DNA from 2 places in the Comamonas sp. GB3 AK4-5 genome. Region 2 is predicted to be linked to the other one. Evidence: riboswitches for the same ligand, from Rfam matches in the RefSeq annotation. Region 2 holds a riboswitch; the other holds the start of a gene.
What was found. A riboswitch is a leader RNA that binds a small molecule or an ion and turns the genes downstream of it on or off. The one in region 2 is predicted to bind glycine.
Positions count from the first base shown of each region.

Region 1: linked by a shared signal. The riboswitch ahead of gcvT (glycine cleavage system aminomethyltransferase GcvT) and the one ahead of ACA027_RS08910 (trimeric intracellular cation channel family protein) in region 2 are both predicted to bind glycine.

Region 1 is NZ_CP166730.1:2,905,644-2,912,703, forward strand. It holds gene ACA027_RS13075 (fatty acid--CoA ligase) at 1-896, opposite strand, end outside; glycine riboswitch at 1,033-1,130, shown strand; glycine riboswitch at 1,151-1,264, shown strand; gene gcvT (glycine cleavage system aminomethyltransferase GcvT) at 1,318-2,448, shown strand; gene gcvH (glycine cleavage system protein GcvH) at 2,633-3,007, shown strand; gene ACA027_RS13090 (MolR family transcriptional regulator) at 3,060-3,611, shown strand; gene gcvP (aminomethyl-transferring glycine dehydrogenase) at 3,705-6,608, shown strand; gene ACA027_RS13100 (ATP-binding protein) at 6,706-7,060, shown strand, end outside.
Region 2 is NZ_CP166730.1:1,991,598-1,998,657, forward strand. It holds gene mnmC (FAD-dependent 5-carboxymethylaminomethyl-2-thiouridine(34) oxidoreductase MnmC) at 1-1,801, opposite strand, end outside; gene ACA027_RS08910 (trimeric intracellular cation channel family protein) at 1,997-2,662, opposite strand; glycine riboswitch at 2,838-2,932, opposite strand; gene ACA027_RS08915 (oxidative damage protection protein) at 3,080-3,352, opposite strand; gene ACA027_RS08920 (sulfate ABC transporter substrate-binding protein) at 3,501-4,526, shown strand; gene ACA027_RS08925 (hypothetical protein) at 4,576-4,728, shown strand; gene putA (trifunctional transcriptional regulator/proline dehydrogenase/L-glutamate gamma-semialdehyde dehydrogenase) at 5,526-7,060, opposite strand, start outside.

The DNA of each region.
Region 1 (7,060 bases), 910 kb from region 2:
ACCAGCCGCAGCGATGTCAGCTGGCGCTGGGCCAGCGCGGGCTCGTTGAGCAGCATGGTGACCATGGTGGGCGCGGCAAAGAAAAACGTGACCTTTTCCTGCTCGATCAGGCGCAGGGCATCGGCCGCATCAAAGCGGCGCTGCAGCACCTGGGTGGCGCCCACCTGCAGCCGTGGCAAAAAGCTGGTGTGCAGCTCGGCCGTGTGATTGAGCGGCGCCAGGGACAGGCCCACATCCTCGCGGCGGAACTGCATCACCTGGTGCATCATGGCGTTGTGCGCCAGCTTGCTGCGGTGGGTGTGCAGCACGCCCTTGGGCCGGCCGGTGGTGCCGCTGGTGTACATCAGAATGCAGGGCTCATCCTCGCCCACCTGCACAGCGACCGGCGTCGCGGGCTGCGGGGCTGCCAACGCATCCAGGCGGGCCGTGGCAAAGCCGGGCGCCATATCCGGGTCGGCATAAATCCAGTGCGGCAGCTGCGGCAGCAGATCCCGGGCTTTTTCCACCACGGCCGCGCCCTCTTGCTCAAACACCAGGGCCTTGGCGCCACCGTCTTGCAAGATAAAGGCCAGCTCCTGGGCCGCCAGCCGATAGTTGATGGGATTGAAGATGGCGCCCAGCCGCGCCGCAGCCAGCAGGGTGAAGACAAAGGCCGGCGTGTTGTACAAAAACGCGGCCACCACATCGCCCCGGCCAATGCCCAGCTGCTGCAGGCCATGGGCATGGCGGTTGACTTCGGCGTCGAGCTGGGCATAGCTCCAGGCCCGGCGGCCCTGGGCATCCGAGACCACGATGGCCTCTTTGTGCGGCAGATAGCGCGCCGGCCAGGCCAGCGTATTGCCCAGTGTCAATGCACTGCGTTGGACCTGGCCTTGAGAAATTTTTTGTGTATTCACCAACTTCGTCTCCCTGAACTCTTCGAAATTGGTATCCGAGTATAGGGAGCGTTTCAGAGCGTTTGCATCTATGCATATGCCGACCGCCCCCCGCAAACACCCGGTAGGCGGCCGGCCAGCGCCCGGATATACTGCGCCGGATTCGTCAGGAGAGCGCACCCGGCCGCAGGCCCAGCTGGTGCCGCCGAAGGCGCAGGGGCAACCCCAAACGCTCAGGCAAAAGGACTGACAGCCGCCCGCCGCATTGCCTGCGGGCGTACCTTGTTGGAGAGAGACGCGGGTGGTGGCACCCCGTCCACCGAAGGAGCAACCCCAAGGCCCAGAGGCTGCGGGCGAATCTCTCAGGTAAAGCGGACAGCAGGGCCAGGCGCTGGTGGCAGAGCCACCGGCATTCCCATTGGCTTTGCATTCCACCTCCTTCATGACCGCTGCCACCACCGACTTGCTGACCACGCCGCTGCATGCCCTGCACCTTGAAAAGGGCGCGCGCATGGTGCCCTTTGCCGGTTATTCCATGCCGGTGCAATACCCCGCCGGCCTGATGGCCGAGCACAAACACACGCGCGAGGCGGCCGGCCTGTTCGATGTCTCCCACATGGGCCAGTTGCGCCTGGTGGGGCCGGACGCCGCCGCCGCACTGGAAGCCCTGATGCCCGTGGACGTGCAAGGCCTGGGCCTGCACAAGCAGCGCTATGGCCTGCTGCTCAACGAGGCCGGCGGCATTCTGGATGACCTGATGTTCGTCAACCGCGGCGAGGATCTGTTCCTCATCGTCAACGGCGCCTGCAAGCAGGCCGACATCGCCCATATCCAGCAGCACATAGGCCAGCGCTGCCAGGTCATCCCCATGCCCGAACAGGCCTTGCTGGCCCTGCAAGGCCCGCAGGCCGCGGCCGTGCTGCGCCGGGTGGCGCCTGCTGCGCTGGAGCTGGTGTTCATGACCGGCAAGGCCGTAGAGATTGCGGGCATCCCCTGCTACATCACCCGCAGCGGCTACACCGGCGAAGACGGTTTTGAAATCTCCGTGCCCGGCCAACAGGCCGAGTCCCTGGCCCGCTTGCTGCTGGCCCAGCCCGAGGTGGCGCCCATAGGCCTGGGCGCGCGCAACTCGCTGCGCCTGGAGGCCGGTCTGTGCCTGTATGGCAACGATATGGACACCGCAACCACGCCGGTGGAGGCCGCGCTAACCTGGGCCATTCAGAAAGTGCGCCGCAGCGGCGGTGCACGTGCCGGCGGTTTTCTGGGTGCCGATGCGGTGCTGGGCCAGCTCGATCACCCCAGCACCCTCACCCGCCGCCGCGTGGGCCTGATCGCCACCGAGCGCGTGCCTGTGCGCGAGCCGGCCGTGCTGGAAAACCTGGACGGCCAGCAGGTGGGCATCATCACCAGCGGCCTGCTCAGCCCCACACTGAACCAGCCCATTGCCCTGGGCTATGTGCAGCCCGACTATGCCGATGCCGACACCGAGCTGTTTGCCATGGTGCGCGGCAAGCCCGTGCCCATGAAGGTGGCGGCCACGCCATTTGTGCCTACCCGTTATCACCGCGGCTAACGCCCAAAGTACCCCAAAAAACCATAGCTGCCCATGCAGATGTGCTGCGCAACTGGCATAAAAACCTGCCGCAAAGCCTTGCTGCATGCGCTGCTGCCGCTACAGTCGCGTTCGACCTGTTCCCCCGCCCGCATGGTTGATGCGGTCGGTTTATGAGATTGCCAACTTCCCAACGGAGCCTGCCATGAGCATCAAGTTTTCCAAAGAGCATGAGTGGATCAACACCGCCGACACCAACGCCGCCGTGATCGGCATCACCGTCCACGCACAAGACGCGCTGGGTGATGTGGTGTTTGTGGACCTGCCCGAGGTCGGCGCCAGTTTCAATGCCGGTGATGTGGCCGGTGTGGTGGAGTCCGTCAAGGCCGCCGCCGATGTCTACATGCCCGTGACCGGTGAAATCGTGGAAGTCAACGAAGTCCTGCGCGCCGACCCTTCCCTGGCCAATACCGACCCGCTGGGCGCCGGCTGGTTCTTCAAGGTCAAGCTGGCCGATGTCTCGCAGCTGGATGGCCTGATGGAAGAGACCGCCTACAACGCTTTCGCCCAAAACAACTGAGCCGCATGATCGGCCCACACAAGGGCCGTTTTTGCATGCTCCCACAGTCACCATGCCTACCTCTTTGTATTTCGACGATCCCGACGAAGGCCTGTCACCCAGCACCAGCCACCCGGTTTTTGTGCGCGTGGCGGCCGACGATTTCTATTACGACTGCGGCGACGACTTCAGCCCCTTTGGCAACGATGACGGCAGCGACACCCTGGCCGCCTTGCAGGACTGGTACCAGGAGCAGGCCGGGGGCAAGCCTCCCCAGGTCATGGTGTTCTTGCGCCAGCATCTGAGCGACTGGGATCTGCCCGTGCCCGAAGACATGCTCTCGCGCGATGAAGCCGCCAAGGCCCAGTGGCTGGCCCAGGACGATATGCACCACCGCTATCTGCAGTCCGTCTGCCGCGCACGCGTGGCCGTGGCTTTTGGCCAGCTCAAGATTGCGGGCGCCATCGACGCCGATGTGCAGCAGCAAGCCCGGCTTGCCCTGGCCTGCCAGCAATGGCTGAACCAGGTGGCACGCCGCCAATACCCGGATTGGGAATACGCTGATCAGGACAGCCAGCGTCTGGCCCTGATGCATGGCGCGCTGGAGCACGCCAACGCGCCTTGAAAAAACCGGCCCTGCGCCACCCGGCACAGGGCCTTGCCATGCATGCCCCGCATGCAGCCCGCCAGTCACAGTGTTTGAGAACAGGTCCCTCCCATGCTGATGTCGCACCCCGCCCCCACCGCCTCACTTGCCTCGCTGGAAAACAGCGGCGAGTTCATTCCCCGCCATATAGCCATTTCGCCGCAGGACGAAGCCCATATGCTGTCCGTGATCGGCGAGGCCTCGCGCGAGGCGCTGATGGCCTCCATCGTGCCGGCCGCCATACGCCGCAGCCAGCCCATGCAGCTGCCGCCGGCCGTGACCGAGGCCCAGGCGCTGGCCGAACTCAAGGCATTGGCCGGGCAAAACCGCGTGCTCAAAAGCTTTATCGGCCAGGGCTACTACGGCACGCACACGCCGGGTGTGATCCTGCGCAACATCCTGGAGAACCCGGCCTGGTACACGGCCTACACGCCCTACCAGGCCGAGATTTCCCAGGGCCGTATGGAGGCCCTGGTGAACTTTCAGACCATGGTCTGCGACCTCACCGGCATGGACGTTGCCAATGCCTCCATGCTGGACGAAGCCACGGCCGCGGCCGAGGCCATGACGCTGGCCAAACGCTCCGTCAAATCCAAGAGTTCCACCTTGGTGATTGCCGGTGGCGTCCATCCCCAGACCCTGGAAGTCATACAGACCCGCGCCGCACCGCTGGACATCCGCGTGGTGGTGGCCCAGTCCAAGGCGGAATGGGACGCGGCACTGGCCGGCGAGCTGTTTGCCGCCCTGATCCAATACCCCGCCAGCAACGGCTGGCTGGTGGACTGGCAGGCCGATGTGCAGGCCATCCACGCCAAGCAGGCCGCCGCCATCTTCGCCACCGACCTGCTGGCCCTGACCCTGCTGACGCCGCCGGGTGAATGGGGCGCCGACATTGTGGTGGGCAGCAGCCAGCGCTTTGGCATGCCCATGGGCGCCGGCGGCCCGCACGCCGCCTTCATGGCCTGCCGCGACGCGTTCAAGCGCAGCCTGCCCGGCCGCCTGGTGGGCGTGAGTGTGGACGCCCATGGCCACAGCGCCTACCGCCTGGCCCTGCAAACCCGCGAGCAGCATATCCGCCGCGAAAAAGCCACGTCCAATATCTGCACGGCCCAGGTGCTGCCGGCGGTGATTGCCAGCATGTATGCCGTCTACCATGGCCCGCTAGGCCTCACGCGCATCGCCCGCCGCGTGGCCCGCCTCACCGCCATTTTGAGCCGTGGCCTGGCCCAGCTGGGCTTTGCCAACGGCCCTTTCGGCACGGCTTTTGACACCCTCAGCCTGCACACCCAGACAGCCACAGCCACCATCGCTGCACGTGCCATGGCCCAGGGCGCCAATCTGCGCAAAGTGGGGAGCGACTACCTGTGCATCAGCCTGGACGAGACCAGCACCCGCGCCGATGTGCAGCTGCTGTGGTCCATCTTTGCCAAGGACGGCCAGGCACTGCCCACCATAGAGGCCATGGACGAGGGCGCGCCCTCGCTGATCCCCGATGGCCTGCAGCGCAGCAGCAGCTTTTTGACCCACCCGGTGTTCAACACCCACCACTCCGAAACCGCCATGCTGCGCTATATCCGCAGCCTCTCGGACAAGGATTTGGCGCTGGACCGCAGCATGATCCCCCTGGGCTCGTGCACCATGAAGCTCAACGCCACCAGCGAGATGATTCCCATCACCTGGCCGGAGTTTGCCCATATCCACCCCTTTGCACCCGCAGACCAGCAGCAAGGCTATGCCCAGCTGGACGCCCAGCTGCGCGCCTGGCTGTGCCAGGCCACGGGCTACGCCGGCGTCAGCCTGCAGCCCAATGCCGGCAGCCAGGGTGAATACGCCGGCCTCCTGGCCATACGGGGCTGGCATGCCAGCCGGGGCGAATCCCACCGCAACATCTGCCTGATCCCCAGCAGCGCCCATGGCACCAACCCAGCCAGCGCCCAGATGGTGGGCATGCAGGTGGTGGTGACGGCCTGCGACGAACAGGGCAATGTGGACCTGGCCGACCTGCAGGCCAAGTGCGAGCAGCACAGCGCAAAATTAGCCTGCGTGATGATCACCTACCCCAGCACCCACGGCGTGTTCGAGACCCAGGTGAAGGAACTCTGCGCCCTGGTGCACCAGCACGGCGGCCGCGTCTATGTGGACGGCGCCAATATGAACGCCCTGGTCGGCGTGGCCGCGCCCGGCGAGTTTGGCGGCGATGTCAGCCACCTGAATCTGCACAAAACCTTTTGCATCCCCCACGGCGGTGGCGGCCCCGGCGTGGGCCCGGTCTGCGTGGTGGAGGACCTGGTGCCTTTTCTGCCCGGCCATGCCACGGGAGGTATTACTTCCAAGACGGGGGCCGTGAGCGCGGCGCCTCTCGGCAATGCGGCGGTGCTGCCCATCAGCTGGATGTATATCCGCATGATGGGCGCGCAAGGCCTGCAGGCCGCCACCGAAACGGCCATATTGAGCGCCAACTACATCAGCGCCCGCCTCAAGGACCACTTCCCCACGCTCTATGCCTCCAGCAATGGCCATGTGGCGCATGAGTGCATCCTGGACCTGCGCGGCCTCAAGGACAGCAGCGGCGTCATGGCCGAGGACGTGGCCAAGCGCCTGATCGACTATGGCTTTCACGCGCCCACGCTGTCCTTTCCCGTGGCCAATACGCTGATGGTGGAGCCCACCGAAAGCGAACCCCTGGCCGAAATCGAGCGCTTTATCGCGGCCATGATTGCCATCCGCGAGGAAATCCGCCAGATCGAGGCCGGCCGCTGGGACCGCGAGGACAACCCGCTGAAAAATGCCCCGCACACGGCCGAACAGGTGGTGGGCAATGACTGGGCCCATGGCTACAACCGTGAGACTGCGGCCTATCCGATCCCAGCCCTGCGCCGCAGCAAATACTGGAGCCCGGTGGGCCGTGTCGACAACGTCTACGGCGACCGCAACCTGTTTTGCAGCTGCGTGCCGGTGGGCGACTTATCCGAGTAAGCCACCCGCCCCTGCCGGGCTGCGCTTGTAGCGTTCCCGGCAAGGGGCTTACACTGCCCGTCCCTGTGGCCTTATGCGCTGCGGCAACTGACCACCGATGAGCCGCCCGGACCTTTCCTTTCTGCTGCACCACGAAGACCCCGACGCTGTACAGGATCTGCTGCCGGCGGCCCCGTCGATGGCACCCGCTCCCCCTCTGGCACCGAGCTTTCCCCATCTGGAAGCCTGGGAGGCACAGGACATCGACGAGGGCGACCCGCTGAGCGCCCTGATTGCCGAGCTGCGCAACTACCAGGCCGAGCTGGAAATCCAGAACAAGGTGCTGGACTACAGCCAGGCCGTGGCGGAAAGCGCCTCCGAGCGCTTCGAGGCCCTGTTCTCCAGCGTGCCCCTGCCCTTGCTGGTCATTGACGAGCACGATATGGTCATCCAGGCAAATGCCATGGCGCACA
Region 2 (7,060 bases):
GCTCGGCGCAGAGCACGGACAGCGTGAGCCCGCGCGCCCCCAGGGCCGTGAGCGCCCACAGGCCGGGGCATGCCTGGCCTTGGGCATCCAGCACCGGGCCGGCAATGGGCAGGCGGTCATGGCTGGCCACGCGCACCCGGCCCCAGGTGGGCTGGCAGCGGGCGTCTTGCGGGTCGAACCAGGGCGCCATGGCGGCGCCGCTGGCGGGCAGCAGCGTGGACAGCTTGCCATGGTTGACGGCATGGGCCGCGGCCTGGTCGGCAGCGCTGATGGGCAGCTGCGTCACATCGCGCTCAAAGGTGGAGCCCATGACCCAGCTGGGCCCTTGCGGCAGTGGGATGTGGGTCACCAGATTGCCATTGCCATTGACCGGAAAGGGCGGCAGGGCGGTGGCATTGTCTGCGGTGTGTGGCCCCCAGCTGATTTGCCCGCGTATGGCTTGCAGCGGCCAGTGCAGGCCCAGGTTGGTGGGCAGCAGCGCGGCCGTGGCCGGGCCGCAGGCCAGCACGGCCAGGTCGGCCTCGGCCAGCAGTTGGCCTTGCGCGTCCAGCGCCTGCCAGCGGCCGCTGGCCATGCGATGCAGCTGGGCCACGGTAGCCAGGGGCTGAAAGCGAATCAGCGGGTGGTTCAGCTGGGCTTGTACCAGCTGCGCCGGGCACACCCAGCCGGCCTGTTGGTGCCAACAGGCCGCGGTGTCCGGTGCCAGGCCGGCCCGGGCCAGTTGCTCGGGGCTGGCAGCGTGGCTCCAATCGTCACCCGGGCCGCCGGCCCAGTGGGCGGGCAGGCCGGTGCCGCCATCGGTGCAATGCTCCAGCACACCGCTGGGGGCCCAGTCCTCGTCTTCATGGCACAGATCGCGCAGGCGCTGCAGCGTTTGGCGCACGCCGTTGCGCGACAAGCGCGAGAGCACGCTGTCGTCTGGCGAGACATGGGGGCAGAACAGGCCGGCAGGCAGGCCGGAGGCGCCATCGGCCGGGCCGTCGCCCACGGCCAGCACCGTCACCTGCCAGCCGCGCAGCGCCAGGCTGTGGGCTACCGCACTGCCGGCCAGGCCTGCGCCTATGACCAGTGCTGTGCCTGGCTGCGTGACCGGTGCCGGCCCCTGTGGTGCGCGTACACGTGGCTCCCAGGCCGGGTTGAAGCAGGCTTGCAGCAAGGGCGTGGCGGAGGGCTGCAGGGCAAAGCCGCATTGGGCCAGTGCATTGCCTAGGCCCATGTCTACGTCCACGGTTGCCGCCGCCAGCCGCGTGCCGCGCCGGCAATGGCGGGTCAGGGCCTTGAGGGTGTGAACGTCCCAGGTACTGGGGAGGGTGTCCGGGCCCGGGCTGGGCGGTGCAGCCTGCAGATACATGCTGTCGGCCACCGTGGTCTGCTGGCGCAGCATGGCCTGGGTGTCGCCCACCCACAGCGTCAGCTGTACCTGCCCGTTCTCAAAGCTGAGACGGTGCACACCGGGCAGCAGACCGTGAAAGCGCGCTGCCAGCTGCTCGGCCAGCGGGCGCAGTTGCGGATCGCTCGGTGCGGCACGCAGCAGGTCGGCAGCGCTGACGGGAAAAGTCTCTGTCGCGGTGAAATGCAGTAGGCGCGGGCGTTGCGGGTCGGCCCGCCATGCGGCCCAGGTGGCCAGAAAGTTCAGGCCATCACCAAAACCGGTTTCCAGTACTCGCCACTGGGCCTGCCCCGCCCAGGCTGCTGGCAGACCGCAGCCAGCCAGAAACGCCTCGCGCGTTTGCTGCAGACAGACACGATCGGTGCCGTTATAGGGCGTGCCATCAGGCAGCTGGCTCATCGGTTCGGACATGGAAAAAAACCTGTATCAGTGTTTGGGGGCGGGCCCCTCACCCCCACCCTCTCCCCAAAGGGGCGAGGGAGTAAACCCAAAGGCGCAGCGCACAAAACTGGCGGGCTTCAAACCAAGGCTGCCGCGCAAGGGCCGCCCCGCCGCGCTGGCAGCGTCCCCCTGGGGGAAGGCGCCGAAGGCGACTCAGGGGGGAGCTTATTCCCAGCGCTGCTGGTAAGAAAACATGGGCAGGCGCCAGTGAAAGCGGATGGCGGCCAGCCGGAACATCAACCCGCCGACAAAGCACACCAGGGTGCTGATATTGGAGTTGACCTCCAGCGCGCGCAGGCCCAGGAACAGGAGGCACACGGTGAGGGAGACGCTGGCATACAGCTCGCGGCGGAACACCACCGGCACCTGGTTGCACAGCACGTCACGCACAATGCCGCCGCTGATGCCGGTGATCATACCGGCCATGATGACCACCACCGTGGGGTAGCCCAGCTCCAGTGCCACATTGCAGCCTATGAGCGAGAAGGCAATCAGGCCCATGGCGTCCAGCAGCAGGAACACCTGTTTGAGGCGGATCATGTGGCGTGCCACCACCGTGGTCAGCAGGCCGGCGGAGATCACCAGATAGACATATTCGGGGTGCTGGGTCCAGCCGATCGGGTAATGGCCCAGCACCATATCGCGTATGGTGCCGCCGCCCAGGGCGGTGACAAAGGCGATGACGACCACGCCAAAAATGTCCATATTGCGCCGGCCCGCGGCCAGGGCGCCCGACATGGCTTCGGCCGTGATGGCAATCAGATAGATCACCAGCATGACGGTGATGTTGGACAGCTGGAACGACTCCAGCAGCGAAATGGAAGGCAGCATGGCTGAGGCCCATCAATAAAAAACCAGGCCCGGAACCTTGTCCGCTGCCTGGTGCGCCTCTCCCGCTGTCCTTTGTACCTGAGAGTTGCGTGCCCCAGCCCTGGTGCTGCGGCACTTGCCCCTTCGGTGAGCCCTGTGCATGCATGGGCACGCGGGGCTGCTCTCCAGTTGGCGAATGTTTTCTGCGGTACTTCGGCCTGAGCGATTATGGGAGTTTGCGCCTTCGGCGGAGGCAGCCATGGGGCCGCCTCGCTCTCCCGCAGAGAATCTGGAATTCTAGGTGGTTTTGCTGCGCTGCAAAACTTTCCATACAACAAAGCCCCAGGGCGTTGGCGCAGGGGCTTTGTGTGGGGTCAGCCGCAAGTGCTGCCTGGGATGGCGCGCCGGGCGAAACCCTTTCTTCAGCGCTTCATGGCATTACGCGCTGGGCGGGACGTAGCCTGCTGCGGCGTCTGCGCCGCTGCCAAAGAAATGGTTTTCCATCTGGCGGGCCAGGTATTGGCGGGCGCGGGCGTCGGCCAGGTTCAGGCGGTTTTCGTTGACCAGCATGGTCTGGTGCTTGAGCCAGTCGGCCCAGGCTTGCTTGCTCACGCCTTCATAGATGCGCTTGCCCAGTTCGCCGGGATAGGGGGGGAAGTCCAGACCTTCCGCGTCTTGGCCGAGCTTGATGCAGTGAACGGTACGTGCCATGGGGAATCCTTATGGGGAAATTCTTCGGATGTTTGAGTAATAACAAACTGAAATCTTATTGGTTTCAGTTTTGAGGATGGGGTTTCAGAATGCGCAGCAACGGGATTCAGAACCGTTTGCCACGCAACCAGAACCACCGAGACCCTCAATGACCAATCGCCGCCACTTTATCAAGTTTCCCCTGCTGGCCAGCCTGTTGGCCGGCTTGACCCTCGGCGCTCTGCCGGCACTGGCGCAGCAGCCGGTGACGCTGCTCAACGTCTCCTACGACCCCACGCGTGAGCTGTATGTGGAATACAACCAGGCCTTTGCCAAATACTGGAAGGCCAAGACCGGTCAGGACGTGAGCATCAAGCAGTCGCATGGCGGCTCGGGCAAGCAGGCGCGCTCCATCATCGACGGCATCGACGCCGATGTGGCCACGCTGGCCTTGGCGGGCGATGTGGATGCCCTGGTCAAGAACGGCAACCACCTGGCCGCCGACTGGCAAACCAAGCTGCCGCACAACAGCGCGCCCTACACCTCGACCATTGTGTTTCTGGTGAAAAAGGGCAACCCCAAGGGGCTCAAGGACTGGGACGACCTGATCAAGCCCGGCGTGCAGGTCATCACCCCCAACCCCAAGACCAGCGGCGGCGCGCGCTGGAACTATCTGGCGGCCTGGGAGTTTGCCAAGCGCAAATACGGCGGTGAGGCCCAGGCCAAGGATTTTGTGAAGAAGCTCTACCAGAACGTGCCCGTGCTGGACACCGGCGCGCGTGGCTCGACGATTACCTTTGTGCAGCGCGGCGTGGGCGATGTGCTGCTGGCCTGGGAGAACGAAGCCTTTTTGGCGCTGAAGGAATTCGGCCCCGAGAAGTTCCAGATCGTGGCGCCTTCGCTGTCCATCCTGGCCGAGCCCACGGTGGCCGTGGTCGACAAGGTGGTCAACAAAAAGGGCACACGCGCCGTGGCCGAGGAATACCTGAAGTATCTGTACTCGCCCGAGGGCCAGCGCATTGCCGGCAAAAACTTCTACCGCCCCACCGACGCCAAGGTGGCGGCCGAATTTGCCAGCCAGTTTCCCAAGCTGGAGCTGGTGACCATAGACAAGGCCTTCGGCGGCTGGACCAAGGCTGACAAGGACCACTTTGCCGACGGCGGCAGCTTCGACCAGATCTATACCAAGAAGTGAGCATGCGGCGGGCCCATCCGGCCTGCTGCTATTTGAAAAGGAGCTAACCATGCGCACACAGACTGCACCCAAGCCCGTTTTGACCCGCAAGCGTATGCCCGCCATGGTCACGCCTGCCCATGTGTGCCAGCTGTTGCGGGTGACTGCGCGCCAATGGGGGGTGTCGCTGCGCACCACACCCAGGCCTTGCCTGGGCGCATGAAACAAAAAGGGCGCGCTGCACAGGCATGCGGTGCGGCTGTGCAGAGGGCAATGCCTGAATCATTCATCCAGCGCGAAAGCCCGGGGTGAATGGATGGTCAGGCGCAATCACGCGTTGTGCCTGGCGCGGGATTTTGATGTCCCCAACGGTGTTGCGCTGCAGCAGATTTTGGTGTGGCCTTCACCATATTTTGCAAAGCGCTGACTGGATGAGCGTGCAAATAGTGTAGGGCGCGCTGAAGAAACGCCAGAGGCGCTCTCAAGCCAGGGCCAGGTAAATCCACCTGAGGCTCTGCATTCGCTGCCGCCAGGAATGGCCAAAAGCGTATTCCGCCTGGCCTGTGCTGCTGCACGGGCTGTTTTGCGCAAGCCCCTCGAAAGGCAGAAAGCGCTGCGTTGTATAGCAGCTTATGCAGGCTGGGTGCGGGCTGTGGCCGGTTGGCACCAAAAGGAATGCTGAAAGCGCGGAGAAAGAGCCAAAAGGAAACCAAAAAAATAAAAAGGCGCCTGGGGCGCCTTGTTCTCAACTTGGAGGTTCCAAACCACAGGTCCTGCACGGTCTACCAATCGGACTCTCCCCCCTCTCGGAATCCCATGAATAAAGAGCACTGTGGTTTGGAGTGCGTATATTAACCGGGTTTGAAAGCTTGATTCAAGCGGATTATGTCAGGTAGAGAAAAAATCTGACAAAAAGCAATATTTGGGGAGAATGGGGCGGGCTGTCAGTATGGCGTGAGGGTTTTGTGCGAGAGGCGTGGTAGGGCAGATAAAGCCTGGGGCTTGGGGCCCCAAGCTGTATCAGGCCATGGTCATCAGGCTGGCATTACCACCGGCAGCGGCCGTGTTGATGCTCACGGCGCGCTCCAGCAGCAGCCGCTCCAGGGGGATGGTGGCTTGGGCGCTGTCCATATGCTGGCAGGCCACCAGCGGGCCGCTGCGCGCTGCCAACTGCTGCTGCAGGGCCTGCAGTGACGCCGCGCTGCCGCAGTGCAGGGCCACATCCACAGCGGTCGTGACCGGCTCGGTGTGTGGCGCGCTGCTGTCGGCCAGCAAGGTGATGCATGGCTGCACAGCAACTGGCAACTGGCGGTAGAGCGGGGCATGCCGGGCGGCCCACAGTGCCTGGCCGCCCACGGCCAGCACGGCGGCCAGCTGGTGCAGCAGGGCGTTGTGGCTGTCCGGGCCGCCATCCACCTGGCACAGCACCTGGCTGCGGGGCAGCAGCGTGTAGGTGTTGCGCTCGCCCGTGGGGCCGGGCAAGGTATAGCGCAGGCCGACCGGGGATTGGGCGGGCAGCTGCTGGCACAGGGTGTGCAAGCCCGGCTGCCCGGCTTGGGCGGTGGCCCAATGTGCCAGGGCTTGAAGGGCAGCGCTGTGTTGCGGCGCGCTGTTTGCAGCCGGCCCGCAGGCGCGCTCCAGCACGGCACGCAATTGCCCTGGGTGGCGTGCCAGCAGGCGCAGCACATACAGCGGGCCGCCGGCCTTGGGCCCCGTGCCTGACAGGCCTTCGCCGCCAAAGGGCTGCACGCCCACTACGGCGCCCACCATATTGCGGTTGACATACAGATTGCCGGCCTGGGCGCGGGCCAGCACCAGGTCCACGGTTTCGTCGATGCGGGTGTGCAGGCCCTGGGTGAGGCCGTAGCCGGTGGCCGCAATCTGGTCCAGCAGCTGGGGCAGCTGGTGGCGGCGCCAGCGCAGCACATGCAGCACCGGGCCGAACACCTCGCGCTGCAGCTCGTCTATGGACGCGATCTCGATCAGCGTGGGCGGCACATAGCAGCCGGCGGCGGCCACTGCGGCGCTCAGTGCCGCCTGGGTGGTGTGGCGGCCCTTGGCCTGCATGGCCGCGATATGCCCTTGGATGCCGGCTTGGGCCTGCACATCAATCACCGGGCCCACATCGGTGGTCAGGGCGCTGGGGTTGCCGCATGCCAGCTCCTGCATGGCGCCGCGCAGCATGTCCAGCACGCGCTCTGCGGCGTCTTCCTGCACGCACAGCAGGCGCAGGGCCGAGCAGCGTTGGCCGGCGCTGTCAAAGGCCGAACTCAGCACATCACCCACCACCTGTTCCACCAGGGCGGAGGAGTCCACGACCATGGCGTTTTGTCCCCCGGTTTCGGCCACCAGCACCACGGGCTGGCCGTCGGGGCGCAGGCGCTGGGCCAGGCTGCGCTGTAGCAGGCGTGCCACCTCGGTGGAGCCGGTGAACAGCACGCCTTGCACCCGGGCATCGGCCACCAGGGCGGCGCCCACGGTTTCGCCCTCGCCGGGCAGCAGTTGCAGCGCGCCGGCGGGAATGCCGCTGCCCTGCAGCAGTTGTACGGCCAGAT